4 regions of the Sodalis glossinidius str. 'morsitans' genome follow, and region 3 is predicted to be linked to each of the others. Evidence: predicted binding sites of a transcription regulator. Region 3 holds the regulator's gene; each other region holds the start of a gene.
The links. Region 3 encodes Fur, which represses iron uptake genes when iron is present. Its sites were predicted from a motif close to ATAATAATGAGAACNACTATCAA; they were not measured.
Positions count from the first base shown of each region.

Region 1 (5,242 bases), 1.1 Mb from region 3:
TTTTCAACGGGCTGGGATTATAGGATTGCGAGGCGGTCGGCACCAGCAAATTAAGCTGCAATGAGGTCTTGCCCAGCGCGCGCAGGATAGCGCGCGCCTTCGCCGGATTGTATTCCGTTACCCGTGATTCGCTATCATAAGCCCAGGACGCACGCGGCAGCAGCGATGCCGCGGTTTCAGCGGTACCGTAATAGATGGACTGCATTAAACGTGGATTATTGATCGCCAGCGCAATGGCGTGTCGGAGCCGGACATCATTGAGCGGCGGCTTACGGGTATTAAAGGCCAAATAAGCGATATTCATCCCGGGACGCAGCGTCAGACGCAGGCGGGGGTCGTCGCGCAGGATAGACAACTGGCTGGCAGCAGGATAGGCCAGGACATCGCACTCGCCGGTCAGTAGCCGCGACAGGCGACCGATCCCGCCGGTGCTCAAATCAATTACCACCTGAGCCATACGCGGCATGCCACGCCAATAGTGTTGATGGCGGGTAAGCCGTATAAACTGTCCAGTATGATATTCATTAAGCATAAACGGGCCGGTGCCCACCGGCAGGCGGTCCAATTGCTCCTGGTGGCCGCTGGCCGTCAGCTGGTCGGCGTATTCCGCCGACAAGACCGGCGCATAATGGGTCGCCAGATGCCATAAAAACGAGGCGTCAGGGCTTTCCAAACGGAATTCGACCGTTTCATTATCGATACGTTTGACGCTTTGCACCGTTTGTGGGAACTGCAAACTGTCAAAATAGGGGTAATCGCCGCCGTTGACGCCGTGCCAGGGATGATGCGTATCGAACATACGCGCAAAGCTGAAGACCACATCGTCCGCGTTTAACGTCCGGGTTGGTGTAAACCAGGCGGTGTGCTGGAAGGCGATATTCTTGTGCAAATGAAAACGATAGGTCGCCCCGTTATCCAACACTTCCCAACACTGCGCCAGCTCGGGGATGAGACGGTAGGTGTAGGGGTCAACCGCTAGCAGCCGATCGTAAAGCTGCGCGGAGAGGGTATCAATGGTGATGCCGCTACTCGCCATCTGCGGGTTGAACGTGTTGACCACACCGCTGACACAATAGACAAAGCCGCTCTGGCGGATCGGCGGCGGAGCAGCGGTGACTACGGGACTGCCGTGCGCCGGTGGCAGTTCAGGGGCGATAGCGCCGTCTTCGTCCGCGCCCCGTTGCGCCGCGATGATGCGCTTCTCAATGACAATGTCACTTTTATCTGTCGTTTCATCGGCGGCGGCCTGTCGGAGCGTCCCGGCCGTCAGCAGCACGCCCGCCAACAGCGTGACGGCGACGCGCGTCAAACTGTAATCTGATTGTGTCGACATAAACCACTTTATTTCTGCCAGTAATGTATTGAGTTTACCTTACTTTGGCCCACCTCCCAATGCCGATGCGCAGAAAGCCGCACGTTTCCCGCCCGGCCGGGGACTCTCCCTGCCGGGATAGACAATCTACACGTCATTTACCGCCCCAAACTCCTCCGGCTGACCAGTGCCGGCGGGCGATTTCCTCTTGACGGGTAAATTTTACGAAAAGATCTTCCTTATAATAGATAATAATGTGTATCATTCAAAAAAAATAATGAGAATGTTTATCATTCAAATGTGGTTATTGTTCATTCCCTGCGCAAGTAAATGTGGGCACCCCCAATATCGCTAAAGAACCAGTGAGGGAGCCGCAAAAAAGAGAGTGTATTTCATCTGTGTACTGTCACCGGCAGGGCCTGCCCGCGCCGTCAGATCAGTTTTAACAATAATAAATGTCAGTCAATAGGAGATTGCTTAATGACTATGCATCACAGGGGAATTCAGATAGCGCGTCTGAATAAAATCTTGCTCACAGTCATCATGGGAGGTACGGCCTTAGGCGCGTTGGCTGCCGATACCGCGGCATCCGCATCCGCCGTAACCGCTCCGCTGACGATATCCAGCGAGGCGAACAGTAAAGAAGATCAAATCCGGGTGGTCGCCAGCAAAATAAAAAAAGAGGCCGGCACCAAAACGTCTCTGAGCGCCAGCGACCTGCAAAAAGAGGGCGGTAATGATTTCGGCACGATAATGCGTTATCAGCCGTTGGTCAGCGCCACCGGCGCCGCCATGGGAACCGGCACCGGCAAAAGCGGTTTCGACCGCGGCGGTTACACGGGGTATAACATTCGCGGCCTGGAGGCCAACCGTGTCTCCATCGACGTAGACGGCGTGGAATTGCCCAACGCCACTGGAAGAAGCTATGTTAGCCGGGCGGGTTCTGGCACCTTCGGCATGGGGCGAGATTATATCGACCCCTACATGTACGGCGCGGTAGGCATTGATTCCGGCGTCACCGACGTCACGCGCGCGAACCAAGCTATTGGCGGTGCAGTTTCATTCCGGCCAAAAAGCGCGGACGATTACCTTTCCCCGACAAAATCCAGCTATTTCGGTTATCAGAGTGATTATGATTCGGCAAATCGCGGTTGGCACAACGGCATCACGGCCGGCGGCGGCGACGAGTATCTGCGTGGTTTGCTTGTTATTAGCCGCCGGGACGGCCAGGAAACCCGCAATAATAGCGACAGTGTCGACGTGGCGCCGGCTAATTGGCACTCAAACGCCTTTTTGGCCTCGGGCAGCTGGCAGATGAATGATAATCATCTGCTTACCGGTACGGTCGATTATTACCATAAAACCAACCACACCCATTACGATGCCTGGAACTCCGCCGGCAGCGCCGTCATCGGCACCAATCAGCAAACCAGCCAGACCCGGCGTTGGACCACAAGCCTGAACGATGTATGGCATCCCGATGTCGACTGGGTCGACACCATTGACACCAAAGTTTTCTACCAAAACACCAAAGCTCACGATTGGACCAAGGGTCCGTCCGCCACCGTCACCAGCCAGGTGACCACCCATTCCAATTACGATAGCAAAAGTTTTGGTATCACCAGCAATATGGAAAAAGAGTGGGGCATACATGACTTCCGCTGGGGTATTGACGCCCGGCGCTCAGATACCGAACGCCCGTTCAGTCAGGAGCCCGATCAAAACTCCTATAGCTACATCATGCAGCCGGAAGCGAATAGTACCAGCGAGAACCTCGGCGCGTTCTTACAGGATACGATGACCTGGGACCTGGCGGGGCATGATTTCTCCGTGGTGCCGGGGGTGCGCGTAGCGTATCAGCGCACCAAGCCGAAAGACCTGTCTAACCTGGCCAATAGCACTCTCACGACGGATGAACTGGAGACGCTTTATGGTTCGTTCAGTGACACGCAGGTCTTGCCGTCCCTGAGTTTCCTGTATGACCTTACGCCCCGATTGACCACCTATATTCAGTACAAACGCGGCGCGCAATTCCCTAATGCCAGCCAGATGTACGGATCATGGAACCTCAGCTCCAGCTATGCCGGCAGCAGGCAGTATGCCTTGATTGGTAACACCAGTCTGGATACGGAAACCAGCAATAACTTTGAATGGGGTCTGAAAGGCGAAGCCGTGAAAGGGATAACCTTTAGCACGGCGGTGTTCTACAACACCTATAAGAATTTTATCGATTATACGCGTTACAGCCTGTCCAGCAATCCGGAGAAATTTACCAATATCCCCAGTAATATCTATATTGCTTACCAGGCGGAAAACCGCGATAAAGCCTATATCTACGGCGGTGAAGTCAGCGCGCGTTTCAACTTCGGCACCTGGTATCCGGCGGTGGATTGCCTGCGCGCCCGACTGGCGTTCGGCATGGCTGAGGGGGCGGCCAAGTCGAGTTATCTGGGCGACAAATATGTTGATTTGGGCGGCGTGGCGCCGATGCGCGTCGTCGCCGGCGTGTCTTATGACGATCCAGACCAGCTGTATGGCGCTGCGCTGACGGCGACCTTCAATAAAGGAAAACGGGCCAGCGCGACCAATCGCCAAAGTTATACTAATTCCGGCAGTGCCATTACCGATTCCACGACGGAATATATGCGTGTGCCGGGGTACGGTCTGGTGGATTTAACGGCTTATTACCGTATTACGAAAAACGTCAAAGTGAGCGGCGGATTATACAATATTACCGATCGCAAATATTGGGATTATCTGAGCAGCCGCAATATCGAAACCAGCACCAATCAGGACCTCAACGACCAGGTGCTGGCAACGCAGTCGGGCCGGACGTTCCAGTTAGGGCTTAACGTGGACTTCTAAGATGGCGGGCGCAGGCGGTTTACTGTGCCCGGCGCAAGTCGGGCGCATCTGGGCAAGTCCTCTCCCCGCCGAGCGAAGCTACCCTGTTGTCAACCGCCGCCATCAGACGTTGTTAACCTCTGTCATCAGATAAAGCTGAATGGCCTGCAAACTACGATCTGCGCTGCCGTTATCGGCATGCAGGAACAACGGCGGAAGGCCTTAGAAGTCTGCGCGTCGCCTTGGAGTAGACGTTAAGCGAGGGTGGCAGCGGGCGGAAACAGGGCGGTCAAACACAGGCGGCGGTGACGGTGGTCCCCGTGATATGAGGAACGTGACGCTGTCACGCAAACGCAATGCGCGACGAGCGAGCGCGTTAGGCGGCGCCGGCGTGCGCCCCTTCACCGTCCAGGGCGGCGATTTGCTGGCGCCAGTGGCGCTGCTCTCTTTCGCCTTCGGTGCGCTGGCCATTGAGTTGCGCAATCTGCACTCCGTCGGCCGCAAACAGCTCCAAACTGGTCACCATGCCGTCGCGGGTGGGTTTGCGCGTAACCCAGCTCTCTGCGATAGTGTCTTCCCGCAGGTGAAGCGTAAACGTGGGATTGAAAATATTAAGCCAATCTTCTATCGGCGCCTGCTTTTGTACAGGGCCGGTAAAGACCTGTATGCAACTGCGATTACCGACAAAAATCATAACTTCATTGCCTGCTGCCTCAAGGCGTGGCAGCAAAACGCGCAGGGCGTCGTTCTCCACCTGATAGGCCAGGTTGTTAGGGACTGCGCGAAAAGCCTGCTGGCGGGACAGGCCATGCCGCTTCAGAAGTCCGAAGAACTGATGTACGTCGGTCATCGCCCGCCATTCTTGCTCAACTTGCGCCGTGTCGAGGCGCGGACTATTGGTGGCAACCGGCTCGGGGGCGAGGTCAAGCGCGGGGGCTAGGGTGACGGTGTAACGTTCAATCAGCGCTTGCCAGGCCGCTTTTGAGGTATTGGGCGTCGCGTAAATTTTCAGCGCCGAGTCCCCTTGGCTATCGAATAACTGAATACTCTGGAGTTCCCCCTGGGGCGTTTGTTCGTTTAGCGCAA
Region 1 is NC_007712.1:2,523,914-2,529,155, reverse strand. It holds gene sapA (ABC transporter substrate-binding protein SapA) at 1-1,333, opposite strand, end outside; gene SGP1_RS13320 (TonB-dependent receptor domain-containing protein) at 1,856-4,177, shown strand; gene SGP1_RS13315 (hemin-degrading factor) at 4,533-5,242, opposite strand, start outside.
Region 1: SGP1_RS13320 (TonB-dependent receptor domain-containing protein) is a predicted target of Fur. The motif match lies at 1,584-1,606, and genes of this name have one in related genera.

Region 2 (5,242 bases), 730 kb from region 3:
ATTTGCAGAAGCCAGAGAATCGAGCGGTGTTCAATTTGGGACTAATCTCCCTTCTGTTCATGAGATAAGGAGTCTTGCAAGTCGCCTATACGCAGTGGAGAATGGGGATGAATTTGCACAAAGATGACTCGGGCACAAGAACATGTTGATGACCAAAAAGGACCTAGATTCTCGTGGTCAGGAACATGTGATGGTATGAGCCGATTATCGCGTTTTCGGACGTAATTCGTATAATTTCGGACAAATGCGAATTTTTCACTGTATTTCAATCAGATAAAAAAATCGAATACGATTCCTATATTCTGTCCAGGGAAATGGCTCTTGGAGAGAGCCGTGCGCTAAAAGTTGGCATTTTTGTAGGCTTTTGATGTCCTACATACCAAAGTATAGAGCGCTCGATCTGTTTTTCCACCGCGGCAACGGCATTCCTTACATATTCCGTCATCAAAGTTTAACTCTGTGATAACAGACACACTTCAGTTACTTAGCCTTTGCACTTAAGGAATTCTTTCCTATCCGCCTGCCGTCACGGTGTCGTTTTGTCAACACAAAGCTGCTGTGCGCGCTCGACAAAAGGCGCAATGCTCATTTTCTGTCCCGGATGGTCGGGATCATCAAGCAATATGACCCCGATGGGTTGAGCGTGAACGTGGCCTTCCTTACGTTGTTGCTCAGCCTTCTCGTTCAGCGGGTATTGCATAAAAGTACTCATATTCAGGGCATATAACGCGTGATCCGGCCGGCACATGAGTTGTACCTCCTCTTTGGTGAACGCCCAGCGCTTACCGTATTGGAACTTGCTCAATGTGATAATTTCCATGGCGCTGGCGTATTGAGCCGCCAACATTGCCAGGACAACAACAACCCATTTTTTGTTCATAATAGACCTGCTAGGGACATGTCGGCCGCAACCGAAAACTTATTGGGTTCGAGCATGGCAAATGCGCTGACCAACAACAGCGCCAGCACGCCAAGAGCGATTTCCGTTAACGTTAACCGGGTCAGTCGTTTAATGGCGAGGGCTTCATCCAGGCGCATCGTGGGGACGATGCGGTAACGATTGGTCAACGCCAGTAGTACCATCGCCGCCACGGCGAGGATCTTGATAAGCAACATACGCGAATACGGCTGTGCCAGCGCGACCGGCCAGTGGCTCAGCACCAGAAAGGTATTGCCGATGCCGGTCAATATTACCAGCGCTACCCACAGATGGCCGCAGCGTGAATACGCCATCAATGCCTTCAGGGCCTCTCCGCGCAGACGGGGATGTGTCAATCCGCGTAGCGACAGCAACAAAGGCCATAACCCGCCGAGCCATCCCGCCACCGCCAAAAAATGCAGCATTTGGTTACCGCGCTGCGCGGCGCCGCGTAATCCGCCATACATCGCGGCGTGTCCTACCAACGCCAGACTGAGCAGCGCCGCCATCGTCAATACCCACAACAGCCTGTAACGCCTGCAAGACAAGCGGGTACCCAGGGAGGCGCAGCAGATAGCCAGTAGTAACAGTAGGTGCCAATACCACACTTGACCAAAGGCGGTATGCAGCACCGCGCTCCAGACATCAGGACGAACAGTATCCGGCCATCCCTGCCCCATCAGACCGGCCTGTAGCGCCAGCAGCGCGCCGCCCGATGCCAGAGCGCCCAGAGCCAACCCCGTCAAAATGCCTCTGAACGCCTGCCTCAGCCGACGCCGCAGCGCCGGCGGCGCCAGACATTCGCTGAACAGTAAAATGCCGCTCAGTTGAATCAACGCGGCAAAATGGATAAAGCGGCAGGCCGCGAACCAGGCCGGCAACGTGGCCATCTATTTGATGCTAAAGGTATAGCTACCCTGGGTTTTATGACCATCGACCGAAACGACATGCCATGCCACCTGGTATTCGCCCGCGGTGAGCGGCTGCGTAAAAGGTACGATGATCTGATCGGCATTCGCCGGATCGGTTTTAATAGGTCCGGTCGGCACTTGCTGGTTATCATTCCGGGTCAAGGTTAAACAACTGAACGCGGGTTCAACCGCTTCGGTAAACGTCAGGGTAAGCGCCTGCGGCGCGTCCGTCATCGTGGCATTGGCGGCGGGATATTGCGTTTTAAGGTGGGCATGGGCCTCAGCCCGCGGCGCGCACAACACCGCCCCGGCAAATAGCGCCAGCGCGTACACCGGCGCGGCAATACGTTGCATTGACATTGGTGGCTTTCCTTAAGTAGAGAAATGTCTAAATAAACGCCACGGCGGCGGGAAACAAGACGGCAGGATCCGCTGCATAGCCATTACCGCCGCAGGCGACAAAGACACATACTCCCGGTCAGGACTGGCTGGCCCGCTTACATGAACGCAAGCAAATGATAGCGGCTGCGGCGGGTGAAGTCGAGGACAACACACTCGCCCTTCCTGCTGCGACGCGCGGGAAGGGGAACGATTACATGGTAGTGTTTACGCTATTATCGCCATTCATTTTCTTCAGATCCTGATCGATAAAGAACAGGCCACTGGCGTCGGTATTGACCAGCGCCAGCTTGTCGAGGATGGATTTGAACATCTTCTCTTCCTCGTGTTGTTCGGCGACATACCATTGCAGGAAGTGGAACGTGGAATAGTCCTGCAGCGTCATCGCCACGTGGGCCAGCTCGTTAATCTTCAGCGTGATCATCTGCTCATGCTCGTAGGCAAGCTTGATAAGCTCGGCCAGAGAGGGAAATCCGACGGGCGGCGCTTCAATAGCGCCTAACAACGGCATAGTGCCGGTATTGTTCAGATAATCGAACAGGCGGCGCATATGATCCATTTCTTCGCTGGACTGCGTCTTGAAAAACTGGCTGGCGCCCTCCAACCCTTTGTCATTACACCAAGCGCTCATTTGTAAATAGAGGTTGGCAGAAAAAAATTCGAGATTTAATTGCTCATTCAGCTTGTTGGTCATTTCTTTTTTTAACATTGACTGGCGTCCTTATGGGATATTCAGGTGATTTATTTTGCTATTATGCCTACATCAAACAGAAAAACAAACCGACTTATTCCGAAAGAAAAAAGGTTATTTAAAGATCTTGCTATTCAATAAGATAGATAATGCTATCAATAACAAAATCAGGAAGTGATAATAATTCTTATTTGTATTCTTAATAAGTGATAATGTCTCGGAATGATTGTCTTGCGCCATCGCCCATGGCGGCAACGAAATAGAAACGATTATTATTTGCCTTCCATTACCGTGACAGCTTGCAAACCGCCGTCGGCTGCATTATTTTGGACGCCGTGCAGGCACTACGGGGGAAAATAACGATGGAGTATAATTTAGCGGCGCTGGACGAGGCGAAGCGCGATAAAATCAACGTTGACCTGGCGGCATCTGCCATTGCGTTTAAAGAACGTTATAACATGCCAGTCGTGGCGGAACAGGTGGAGCGCGAACAGCCTGCCCCGTTACGTGAGTATTTTCGCGCGCGGGTGGCCTTTTACCGGCAAGCGTCACTTAACTTATCTCGCCTGCCCTACGAGCCGCATAAATAATCTGCCACCGCGCGAAGTCCCTCTGCCACAGCGGCAAGAGGGCGCGCCCGTGCGGCACTGCTTCCCCCCTGTAGGCACCTTTACCCGTAGAGGATAGCGCGCACAACGAGCTTCACCCGCGTTGACGGCAATCTTATAGGGATGTCGCGACAGGCGTCTTGACCTGTCAGTCCCGGCGCGGAGGAGGCTACCTGTACACGGGTCTGACGTCCCTGCTTTGTCCCACTTGGCCGGGCTGTGTCGTAATGCTCCCCCAGCGGCGTGGAAATAGCACGATTTGTGTTGCCAACGGCGCACGATCGGCAGTTAATGATCTCAGCATTTCCTGTCTGCCACTGAGAGATCACTATGAGTAAGGAAATGGATCGTAAAAAAGATAGTAAGAAAAAACCGTTAAAAACGCCGGAAGAAAAGCGTAACAAAAAGGCGCCTGCCTATATTGTTTAATGCCTTGCCGCTTCATTTCCTATCAACCCGCCCTCGCAGCGGGTTTTTTATTGCCCCGCAACCGGTCATAATAGGGCATCTTTGCCAGCACAGGACATAGTATGACCTTTCGCGTGATCGATACCGAGACCTGCGGCCTTGACGCCGGGGTGGTGGAAATCGCGTCGCTGGATCTCAGCGATGCGGGCATCAGCAATGTGATGAGCGATCTGGTCAATCCGGGCCGTCCCATCGGGCTGGATGCGATGGCAATTCATCATATCACCGAGGAGATGGTGGCGATAAGCAATGAGGAGACACTGTTATCCAGCCTGAAATTTGGTAAATATCGCGGCCAGACGCTGGCGCAGATAGCGCTTCAGGATCCCGATTATCTACACTGGCTGCTGGCCAATTTGCGCGATTTATCCGCCGATCTGCGCTATAGCCTCAACTTTTATCTTAACGGTGCATAGGGTGCTGAACAAAGCCCCGCGGGGGCAATGAATGCCGGGGTTGAACTCTCCCGGCCGCGGCTAGGCCGTCGCCGGCCGTTGGATCCCGAGCGGTTTCGCCAGCGACAGGATAAAGGTATATTCCATCGACACCCCTTCATAGCCTTTGAAACGGCCGGATTTGCCACCGTGGCCAGAGTCCATATCGGTGCACAACAACAACAGATGATCGTCTGTTTTCAATTCGCGCAACTTGGCGACCCACTTGGCAGGTTCCCAATATTGCACCTGTGAATCGTGCAGGCCGGTGGTCACCAGCAGATGGGGATAGGCCTGCGCGCGCACCTGATCATAGGGGCTGTATTGCAGCATGTAGCGATAGAAGGCTTCATTCTGCGGGTTGCCCCACTCTTCATACTCGCCGGTGGTCAGTGGAATGGATTCATCCAGCATGGTCGTCACGACATCCACGAAAGGAACTTTTGCTACAACCCCTTTGAACAAGTCTGGCGCCAGATTAATGACCGCGCCCATTAGCAGCCCGCCAGCGCTGCCGCCCATGGCGAAGCTCTGCGTGGCATCGCCATATCCCTGACGCAACAGCTCGCGGCTAATATCGATGAAGTCGTTAAACGAATTCATCTTGTTAAATAATTTGCCGTCCTCGTACCATTCCTGTCCCAGCTCGCCGCCGCCGCGAATATGCGTCAGGGCATAGACAAAACCGCGATCGAGCAAGCTGAGCCGGCTGGCGCTAAAATCTGGATCCATACTACTACCGTAGGAGCCATAGCCGTAAACCAGCAGCGGATTCTCGCCGGGTTTGAACAAATCCTTGCGATAAACCAGCG
Region 2 is NC_007712.1:2,142,521-2,147,762, reverse strand. It holds gene SGP1_RS29665 (hypothetical protein) at 1-68, shown strand, start outside; gene SGP1_RS11345 (YebY family protein) at 527-880, opposite strand; gene copD (copper homeostasis membrane protein CopD) at 877-1,809, opposite strand; gene yobA (CopC domain-containing protein YobA) at 1,810-2,190, opposite strand; gene ftnA (non-heme ferritin) at 2,423-2,938, opposite strand; gene SGP1_RS11325 (DNA polymerase III subunit theta) at 3,283-3,510, shown strand; gene SGP1_RS11320 (hypothetical protein) at 4,059-4,412, shown strand; gene SGP1_RS11315 (S9 family peptidase) at 4,473-5,242, opposite strand, start outside.
Region 2: ftnA (non-heme ferritin) is a predicted target of Fur. The motif match lies at 3,095-3,117, and genes of this name have one in related genera.

Region 3 (5,242 bases):
GATGCCAAACCATCCCAACAGGCCGGAGATGGGGACCCGTCAGGTGGCGTTCAGCCGCGAAATTTATATCGATCGTGCTGACTTCCGCGAAGAAGCCAACAAGCAGTACAAGCGGCTGGTATTGGGCAAGGAAGTGCGCCTGCGCAATGCGTTTGTGATCAAGGCTGAACACGTGGAAAAAGACCCTCAGGGGCAAATCACCACGATTTTTTGCCGTCACGATCCCGACACCCTGAGTAAAGACCCCGCGGACGGGCGTAAGGTGAAAGGTGTAATCCACTGGGTATCGGCCAACCGTAGCCTTGCCGCGGAGTTCCGTCTGTATGACCGGTTATTCAGCGAAGCTAACCCGGCGGCTGCGGAGGATTTTCTCTCCACGCTGAATCCCGATTCGCTGGTTATCCGTCAGGGCTTTGTCGAAGCCGGCGTGCCGGCAGCCAATACGGGCGAACCCTTTCAGTTTGAGCGCGAAGGCTATTTCTGCGCCGACAGTCGCTACTTCAGCCCCACTCATCCGGTGTTTAACCGCACCGTGGGACTGCGCGATACCTGGGCTCAGAGAGCCGCAATGTAACTTTTTCCTGTCCTGTGCCTTTTTCGCTCAGGCGCAGGGCGGGGCCATCGCCCCGTGTTCTCTTCATCCCGCCGGCGAAAACGCCGGCTGCGACCGCCTCGATTCCCCTATTCTTGACCGCATGCGAAGACAGACTTTTCATGCCGGGTCCTGTGCGTGTCGGGCTGCCGTTTTAATCACTTTTACCCTAATTCAGGCCGCATAATGTTGATCGCTGCCGCTTACAGCACATTATTGCTTCTGCCCGTTTTTTATCGCCGCCGCCAACTCATTGAGATTCTTTAATTCAAGGGCCAGCGGTTGGTTGCGTAGGCGCACCTGATAATGGTCGGGACTGTCGCACCAGATAAAGATTTTATCTAACTCATCGGACGGCGGCGCTACTTTACAGACGATGGCCTTATCCCTCACCCGTAGCTTAACGCGGGCTGACAATACCTCAAACGCCGTATGCTTTTTTCTCTCGGCGCCGAAATCGTAGCAGGAGAACACCACCTCTTGTGCTGCCTTGGAGACGACGGGACCCGTTGACGATAGACTTTGCAGCGAAGCATAAACTGTTTTTCCATAGGGGACGAAGGCGCAATCCGTAGATTGAAACCTGGGCAAACTTGCCAGATCAATTTTTGCGTAAACGGGAAGCGCCGACACCAGTTTGCGTGCCCCCTGCCGGCAAAGGCACAGGTTTGGGCGGTCGTGGCGGGGTCTGCGTAGTCACAGTTTCGCCGCTATGGCGTGGGCGCGCTTGCACCAGAGACGGTGTGAGCGGCAGCGCGCGCTGGTGTTCGCCGGGCTTGGCGTCTTCTCGCGGGCTGCGCGAGGGCCGCGGCGGTGAGGTCGGTTTCGCGGCTTTTCGGCCGGAATTGATAGCGTCCTGTTGCGGGCCGAGGCGGTGAGGATCTCTCTATTGTGGCGGGGCTGAGCCATTTTGCCTGTCTTACGCTGAGGTGTCGGACCTAAACGACGTTGGCACGGCTGGAAGCGCTTCCGTTGCGTCCACGGAGGCTCGCGGCGGGAGGTTATCTTGCAGGATAGGTTTAATCATTGTGACACCTGTAAGTTGATTTATGCCGAGAGAAAAAGCGTTACCGGTTTCAGCTTAAGGCTGGAGTTAGCGGCACACGCGGCGGAGGGTTACCTGCACCGTAATGTGTTTCTGGCGCAGGAGCGGACTAAGAATTGTGAATAGTGATCGACCTATAAACCCACTGCTCGATAGATTAGGAAGTAACTTTCCCTATCGGAATCAGGTGAAAGGCTGATTCAAAATGAAGGAATGACGCAGAAGTGAAAGGCCGGGGGTGGCAAAGCGTTAAGGTGTCAAAGAAGGAAAAGAGGCAGGGAGGTAAGAATGCAAATGAGGCAAATGACGAAAGGATTCAGGAGTGTGAGAGTGAGGCGGTAAGGTTGACTCAGGCAGTTACAGCCTCAACAAATAAAAAAACCGCCGGCGGCGGTTTCTCTTTGTTCGCTCGTGATCTGACGGCCCAGGTGTTGGCGGTCAGAATTTTACGACGTGCGGATCATCTATATCATGCAGGGTTTCATCTTCACGGCAGTCGCCCTCTGCGCAATGGCCATAAATATAGAGACTGTGGTTGGTCAGTTTGATATTGTGCTTTTTCGCGATATCACGCTGGCGCGCTTCAATAAACTCATCGCGAAATTCGATGACCTTGCCGCAATCCAGGCAAATAAGGTGATCGTGATGATGCTGTTGGGTGAGCTCGAAAACCGATTTGCCGCCCTCAAAATTGTGGCGGGTGACAATACCGGCATCATCGAACTGGTTGAGTACGCGGTAAACGGTGGCCAGCCCGATTTCCTCACCCATATCGATAAGCTTTTTATACAGATCTTCCGCACTGACGTGGTGGCATTCCGGGTCTTGCAACACTTCCAGGATCTTGAGCCTGGGAAGGGTCACTTTCAGGCCGGCCTTCTTTAAGGCGATGTTATTGTCAGTCATGCGGGTTTGGTCCTGTTACTTGATAATCAAGCTATAAGCTAACACAGCCTATAACAATCGTCGGCCCGAAAAATGGTTCACTGTCTCATCATAGAACTCGCGGTCACAAATGAAAAAGAGACTCATTTTCATTATAGCCTACTCAGCGAGTAAGAACTATGTTACCTCTTTAGGTTCAAAAAATCACACAAAGTGTGGTACCATTGTACTGTTTTGGCGGAAAAAGTTACAAAATTGTAGCTATCAATTTGAAAGGAATTATTTATTAAGCCTAAAAACGGCAACCTGCCGTCCGGAGAGGCCGGACGGCGGCAAGGCGATTAGCCCAGATTCATCTCTGCGCTGATTTGTTTAACCCAGCCATTGACGCGCTCGGCGGTCAACCCTGGCTGCCGGTCTTCATCAATGGCCAGACCAATAAAGTGATCGTCGTCGGCAAGTCCTTTCGACGCCTCGAAATGATAGCCGGCGGTAGGCCAGTAGCCAACCAGCGTAGAGCCGTTAGGTTCTATAATATCCCGCAGGGTGCCCATCGCGTCGCAGAAATACTCCGCGTAGTCCTCCTGATCGCCACAGCCGAACAGCGCAACAATCTTGCCGTTAAAATCGACTTCTTCCAGCGTGGGGAAAAAATCATCCCAGTCGCACTGCGCTTCGCCGTAATACCAGGTCGGGATACCCAACAGCAGACGGTCGTACTGTTCCAGATCTTCTTTGCTGCTTTTGGCGATGTCAAAAACATCAGCAACATCGGTACCCAGTTGCTTCTGGATCATCTTGGCAATATTTTCGGTATTGCCGGTGTCACTGCCAAAAAAAATGCCTACACTCGCCATGAATATTAAAACCTCATAAATATTAAGGATATGCTCAATCGTCAACCTTAAGCTGATACGGGCAATAATAGCAGACCATCATCTAAGGAGATACCTGCCGGCGGGGGGTTTTTGCGTCAAATCCTCCCTGTGCGGTAAACGCGCCCGCTGCGCCGAGAGGGTCGACAGCAATTGCACGCAGGCAGGATGTCTATCCCGCTGCCGGCGGCTGCCCGGCAGGGCGCTTTGCCCGCAAGCGATGACGCCCAGGAGGGGTAATGCCTGTCAAGCATTCAACCGCTGGCCGGCAGTGTGTCCGTCCCGCCTTCAGCCGGCAGGCGCTCAAGCTCCGCCAGCAGGATAAGTTCGATAAGCTCACTGCGGGACATCGCCCGCTGGTCGGCCAATCTGTTCAGCGCATATACCGCCTGCGCATTAATTTTTAACTCCACCCGGCGCAGCCCGCGCACTTTATCGCGCCGCAGCTGGTTGCGCTTGTTGATTTTGAGCTGTTCATCCCTTGAAAGGGGGCTGGTTTTCGGCCGTCCCGGACGACGTTCATCCGTAAATAAATCCAGCGTGGTGCGGTCCGTTTGTTCTTTTGCCATAAGTTGATGAAGGGATATGCAACCGTAAGCGGCAGGGTCGCCGGCGGGTGGCCTGAGCCCTGGCCGGCGTCTTCCGAGCGTTATCTTTACCGGTCCCTGGAGGCAGCCGGCATCCAAAAACCCGTCATCTTACCCTAGCGACGCGGGCGGCGACAATGGCTAACTGCCTCTGCCGGCTTAACTCTCCGCCAGAAAACGCGCGACGGCGCGCAGTACCGCCTCGGGCTTTTCGGCATGCACCCAATGGCCAGCGCCGGCCACCACGTGAGCGCGAGCGTGGGAAATTGCTGACGAATCTGGTCGCGGTAGCGGTCATCCAGATAAGGGGAATTGCCGTCGCGGATAAACAGCACCGGCCCGGGCCAGGGCGCCTGGGTCCGCCAGCCGATAATGTCGGCGTAATTGTGCGCAATGCTTTTAACATCGAAACGCCAGTGGCCTTGATGAAACGATTTTAGTAGAAACTGCACGGTGCTGGCGTCGTCGATATCCTGCTCCATCAGCCGCGCCGCCTCGCTGCGCTGGGTGACCCCGGCGTTGCTGACGCGCGCCAGGGCCGTGAAAATGGCGTCATGGCTGCGGACCTCATAAGCGACGGGCGCCATGTCGATAACCACCGCCCGCGCGATGCGTCCCGGCGCCTGCGCGCGCAGCGTCATTGCCACTTTGCCCCCCATGGAATGACCGATGACGATGCAGCGCTCAATAAGTAGAGCGTCCAGCAATGCCATCACATCCTGCTCCATTTCGTCATAACGCATGGTGGGCGCATGGGGGGACAGGCCGTGATTGCGTAAATCGATTTGCAGCGTGCGATGGTTCTCGCCAAGGGGACGGGCCAGCCCGCCGAGATTATCCAGACTGCCGAATAGGCCGTGGATAAACACCACCGGCAGGCCCTGTTCCGGCTGATGCGCCGCTTGCAGCCGATAGTTCAATTTCATAGCGCTCCTTTTGCTGTAAAGAAAAGTAGTAGCCTATCATGAGTTTAGTGTTGCAGAGGCCGCGGCGGGGAAAAATCGACGCTTGCGCGGGCGGGACGAGGGGCCGGGCAGATTCCGACTTTTTCACACCAACCGCGGTTGGTGCTGTTCGTTGCCGGGGTTTAACTTGTATAATCGGGACGATTGATTTATGTGGAAAATAACGGATTACAATGAAAACTATTGAAGTCGATGAAGATCTTTACCGCTTTATTGCCGGCCATACGTTACATATTGGCGAAAGCGCCTCCGATATCTTGCGCCGTCTGTTGAAGTTTACCCCCGGCGTTGAC
Region 3 is NC_007712.1:1,414,633-1,419,874, forward strand. It holds gene glnS (glutamine--tRNA ligase) at 1-574, shown strand, start outside; gene SGP1_RS07435 (hypothetical protein) at 806-1,225, opposite strand; gene fur (ferric iron uptake transcriptional regulator) at 2,076-2,543, opposite strand; gene fldA (flavodoxin FldA) at 2,864-3,379, opposite strand; gene ybfE (LexA regulated protein) at 3,652-3,966, opposite strand; partial or broken gene SGP1_RS07455 (alpha/beta fold hydrolase) at 4,144-4,910, opposite strand; gene seqA (replication initiation negative regulator SeqA) at 5,123-5,242, shown strand, end outside.

Region 4 (5,242 bases), 910 kb from region 3:
AAATGCATATAAAACACATGAGATTTTTTAACCGAAAATTATTATATTATTTACTTAAGCATAATTTGGCATCGACGAATTTACTTAACCTGATAGTAATTAGAAAAATTGGCAAACATTAACTAACCTTATAGCTATCTATCAGCATAACTTTCACAACATATTGAGATAATAATGGCTGATTATGACCAATATAAAATGCAGAATCCTGTGACTCAATATTCAAAAGACGGCTTCTCCAAGCAGCAGCAAAATCCGCCCGGTCTGCAAACCGACATGACACCCGTTCCTGATTGCGGTGAAAAAAGTTATCGCGGTAGCGCTCGTCTTGAAGGCCGCAAAGCATTGGTGACCGGCGCCAACTCCGATATCGGACGCGCAGCGGCCATCGCTTTTGCCCGAGAGGGCGCCGACGTCGCCCTCGCTTATCATCCCAGCGAACATAAAGATGCCGAACAGGTAGCCGAGCTGGTGAAAGAAGCCGGTCGGAAAGTGGTCTTGCTCACCGGCGACCTGCGCGACGAATCGGTCAATGTCAAAGTAGTGGAGGACGCGCTGAATCAGTTAGGCGGACTGGATATTCTGGCGTTGGTGGCCGGAAAGCAAACCGCGGTGGAAGATATCGCCGATCTCACCACGGAATAGTTCCGTGAAACCTTTGAAACCAACGTGTTCTCTTTGTTCTGGATGATCAAGGCCACCCTGCCCCATTTGCCGCCCGGCGCGTCGATTCAAGCCTATCAACCCAGTCCGACGCTACTGGATTATGCCTCGACAAAAGCCGCCATTCTCAACTTTACCCGCGGCTTGGCCAAGTAGGTGGCGCAGAAAGGCATTCGCGTCAATTGTGTCGCCCCGGGACCCATCTGGACCGTCTTACAGGTGGCCGGCGGTCAGCCCACCGAGGCGCTCCCTTCATTAGGTACCTCGACCCCACTGGGCCGAGCCGGGCAGCCCGCGGAGCTGGCACCGATCTATGTGTATCTCGCCTCGCAGGAATCCAGCTTATGACGGCGGAGGTGCATGGCATCACCGGGGGCAATCATTTGGGGTAAGGGAAAGACCAGGAGCGGCGGCGCTCATCGCGTTTGACGGTGACATGTTTAGAAGAGAACTGGGGAATCGACAGGATAGGCTGGGTCGCCTTGTATAAGGGAAGTTGTTGCGCGCCAGGTTGACCGGCGGGGCCGTGGGCCCATCATCACATCGACCAACGGCAACGTTAGCTGTTCAGACGCCGGGCCGCGGGTGCGGCCGGCGCGTTTTGGCGAGTCAGGAGAACGCTAATAGAGACGTTGGCGACAGGGTGTGCCAGCACATTACCCCTGACCGGGGGACTCCAATCCCACCAACCCGACTTTAAAATAGCCCGCCTTGCGCAAGCTATCCATTACCGACATCAGAGTGGCGTAGTCCACGCTCTTATCCGCCTGGAAGAATATCGGCGTTTCTTTATTGCCCTGGGTCTGTTCGTCCAACATCTGGGCGAGTGTCGCCATAGTTACCGTCTTATCGCCGATATAGAGCTGTTTGTCCGCTTTAACCGATAAATATAACGGCTTGTCCGCCGGCCGCGGCTGAGGCTTCGCGGTGGAGTTCGGCAAATCCACCCTGATATCTACCGTTGCCAAGGGTGCGGCAATCATGAAAATAATCAGCAGCACCAGCATGACATCGATAAAAGGTGTAACGTTGATATCGTGCATTTCGCCGTCGGTATCAACATCCTCATTTAAATGCATCGCCATTACTTATCCAACCCGAAATTTAGTCACCTGCGCGGATACTTGGCTGCCCGCTTCGGCGGCCAGATCCAGATCGCGGCCGAGCAACAGCAGGAGTTGCGCGGCACAATCCCCTACCATCGCTTTGTAACCGGCGATGGTCCGGGCGAAAACATTGTAAATAACCACCGCCGGAATGGCGGCAAACAGACCGATGGCCGTCGCCAACAGGGCTTCAGCAATACCGGGCGCGACCACCGCCAGATTGGTGGTCTGAGTATGGGCGATACCGATGAAACTGTTCATAATGCCCCAAACGGTGCCGAACAAGCCAATAAAGGGCGAAATTGCGCCAATGGTGGCCAGAAAACCGTTACCTTTCCCCATGGCGCGGCTAACGCCGGCTACCCGACGTTCTAAACGAAACGCCACGCGCTCTTTTATCCCGTTGTTGTCGCTGAGACGGGCAGACAGATCCAATTCGTTGGCGGTTTCGGCCAGTAGACTGACGCTCAGGCTGCGGGGGGAAAAATTCGCCGCCACTGTCGTGGCCTGATCCAGACTACGCACGTCTTTCAAAAGCAGCAACTCACGGCGCAGGCGCCGTTTGACCGCCAGCAGTTCGGCGCCCTTGCCGAAAAACAATGCCCAGGTCACCACTGAAGCCAGCAGCAGGCCGATCATGACAATTTTCACCACCACATCAGCATGTTGATACATGCCCCAAACGGAGAGATCCATTTGCATCAGTTGCTGTTGCGCAGGCGTCGCCCCCACGGGAACCTGCATCGATAACGGCCCGCTGGTCGCCGGCTGTGCGGCGGCAGGCGCCGGGGTGGTATTGGCCGCGCCGGCGTCGGCCGCGGCGGCATCAGATTGCGTGGCGGCAGTGGCTGGCGCGGCGAGGGCGTTGCCCGCCACACCTGAGCCCAGAAGCAGGCTCAGGAAAATGGCGCGCAACATCGGGGCGAATACAGCGCCTTGTCCGGTTGATGCACCGCTCAATGATAAGTTCTGTTGCTTAACAGCCGATTTCACGCTGTCCTCCACCCAATACTGATCCAAGAATAATTCAGCCAGAATAATAGCAAATGAGATAAGAATTGATAGTAGTTCTCATTATTATTTGTGCTTGGCACACGTCACGCGCGGGGTAATGTCAGGGTAAATTTGTCACCGCACCATCAAACCCTATCGCGGTGGTAAAAGTGCCGTTGAGATAGCTTGGGGTGCCCGCAAGCGGTCAAGCGTGACCACAATGCCCGCAGGGATCCAATAACGAAAAGGCCGGCAAAACGTCTGCCCCGCGCCCGACATAAGTGATAACCTGAATCGGATGATCTCCGCCGCCACGTACGGCATAAAATTTCTGGCAAAAGGCAAAGCGCGCATAATGACGTCGAAGAAATTAGAAACGGTGCTGATAAGCGCCGGCAGAAAACCTGCTTTCACGCAGGGTTCAGTGAACCCGATTATCCAGCGGGCATCCTCGCTGGTATTTGATTCCGTCCAGCACAAGAAAAAGGCCACGGCGGGACGCGCCAGCGGCGAGTTGTATTACGGTCGGCGCGGTACGCTTACCCATTTTTCCCTCCAGCAAGCGATGGTGGAGCTGGAAGGCGGCGCCGGCTGCGCGTTTTATCCGTGCGGTACCGCCGCGGTCAGCAACGCGATTTTGTCTTTCGTCTCGGCGGGCGATCATATTTTAGTCACCGGTTCGGCTTATGAGCCAACACAGGACTTTTGCCGGCAAATACTCGGCAAAATGAATATCACGACCACCTGGTTCGATCCGCTCATTGGCGCGGATATCGGCGATCTGATTCAGGATAATACGCGGGTGGTGATGCTGGAATCCCCAGGATCCATTACCATGGAAGTACAAGACATTCCCGCCATTGTGCGTGCGGTGCGCGCCAAAAATCCCGATATCATCATTATGTTGGATAATACCTGGGCGGCAGGCGTACTGCTTAAGGCGCTGGATCTGGGGGTTGATATTTCTCTTCAGGCCGGCACCAAATATCTTATCGGCCATTCCGACGCCATGATCGGCACCGCCGTGGCCAACGCGCGCTGCTGGGACCAATTACGCGAGCAATCCTATCTGATGGGCCAGATGGTTGACGCCGATACCGCTTATATGGCCGAGCGAGGGCTGCGTACCCTTGGCATACGGTTAAAACAGCATGAAGAAAATGGCCTGCGCGTGGCACGCTGGCTGACGCAACGCCCGGAAGTGGCGGTCGTCAATCATCCCGCGCTGCCGGGGTGCAAAGGCCACGAAGCCTTTCTTCGGGACTTTACCGGCGCCAGCGGGTTGTTTTCCTTCGTCCTCAAACAACGATTAAGCGATGATCAACTGGCACATTATCTGGATCATTTTACACACTTTAGTATTTCTTACTCTTGGGGTGGCTTTGAATCACTGATAATGGCGAATCAGCCGGAAGAACTGGCGGCTATCCGCCCCGCCGGCGGCGTCGATTTCACCGGCACGCTGGTACGACTGCATATCGGCCTGGAGAGCTGCGAGGATTTGATCGACGATTTAGCCTCAGGCTTCGCCCGCATCGCGTCATCTAAGTGATGAAATCGCGTTTATACGCCGATTCATCGCCGGTTGACGCTTTGCTGACTAAAATAGATTAAAAAAATGTTTGGTTGGGTGATGGATCAAGGACTGCAATCCGGCGTGGCGCTAAGCTGTCGATAAAATGTGAGTAAGAAGGTTGAGATAAATCTACTAGAAGAGATTATCCGGGCGCTCTGGCATCAGGATTTTGCCGCTTTGGCCGATCCCCAGATGATTTGGGTGGTCTATGGGGTAATATTTACCACACTATTTTTGGAAAATGGACTGCTGCCGGCCTCCTTTCTGCCGGGTGATAGTCTACTGCTGCTCTCAGGTGCGATGGTTGCCAAAGGCGTTATGGCGTTCTTTCCCACGCTGATTATTCTCAGCGCGGCGGCCGGCCTTGGCTGCTGGTTTAGCTACCTGCAAGACCGCTGGCTGGGAGACACGCGTATCATGAGAAGCTGGCTGCCCCATTTGCCTGCCCATTATCATTTGCGCGCTTACACCATGTTTAATCGCCATGGCCTGACCGCGCTGCTGGTCGGTCGCTTTCTAGCTTTTGTGCGCACGCTGTTGCCCACAATGGCCGGCATCTCCGGCCTTAGCAATACCCGTTTCCAGTTGTTCAATTGGTTAAGCGCGCTAATCTGGGTCACCGTGCTGGTTTCGCTCGGCTATGCCATCAGCCATGTGCCGATGGTTAAGCATCATGAGGATAAGGTGATGATGGCATTAATTATCCTTCCCCTCGTGCTGCTGGTCACCGGCCTGATAGGCAGCGTGCTGCTGATTATCCGCCGGCGGCGAGTCAAAAACGCCTAAGCGCGTCACTGCACATGAGCGCCAACGCCTGTCGCGCGCGAGGCAGGCGAGTGGAAATCCGCTCCATAACTGGCTTTCGGCGTAACCTATTCCCTTACTCATAACCTTCGCCTCCCCG
Region 4 is NC_007712.1:502,917-508,158, reverse strand. It holds partial or broken gene SGP1_RS02585 (SDR family oxidoreductase) at 175-1,055, shown strand; gene exbD (TonB system transport protein ExbD) at 1,320-1,748, opposite strand; gene exbB (tol-pal system-associated acyl-CoA thioesterase) at 1,752-2,762, opposite strand; gene metC (cystathionine beta-lyase) at 3,118-4,314, shown strand; gene SGP1_RS02565 (DedA family protein) at 4,462-5,124, shown strand.
Region 4: exbB (tol-pal system-associated acyl-CoA thioesterase) is a predicted target of Fur. The motif match lies at 2,828-2,850, and genes of this name have one in related genera.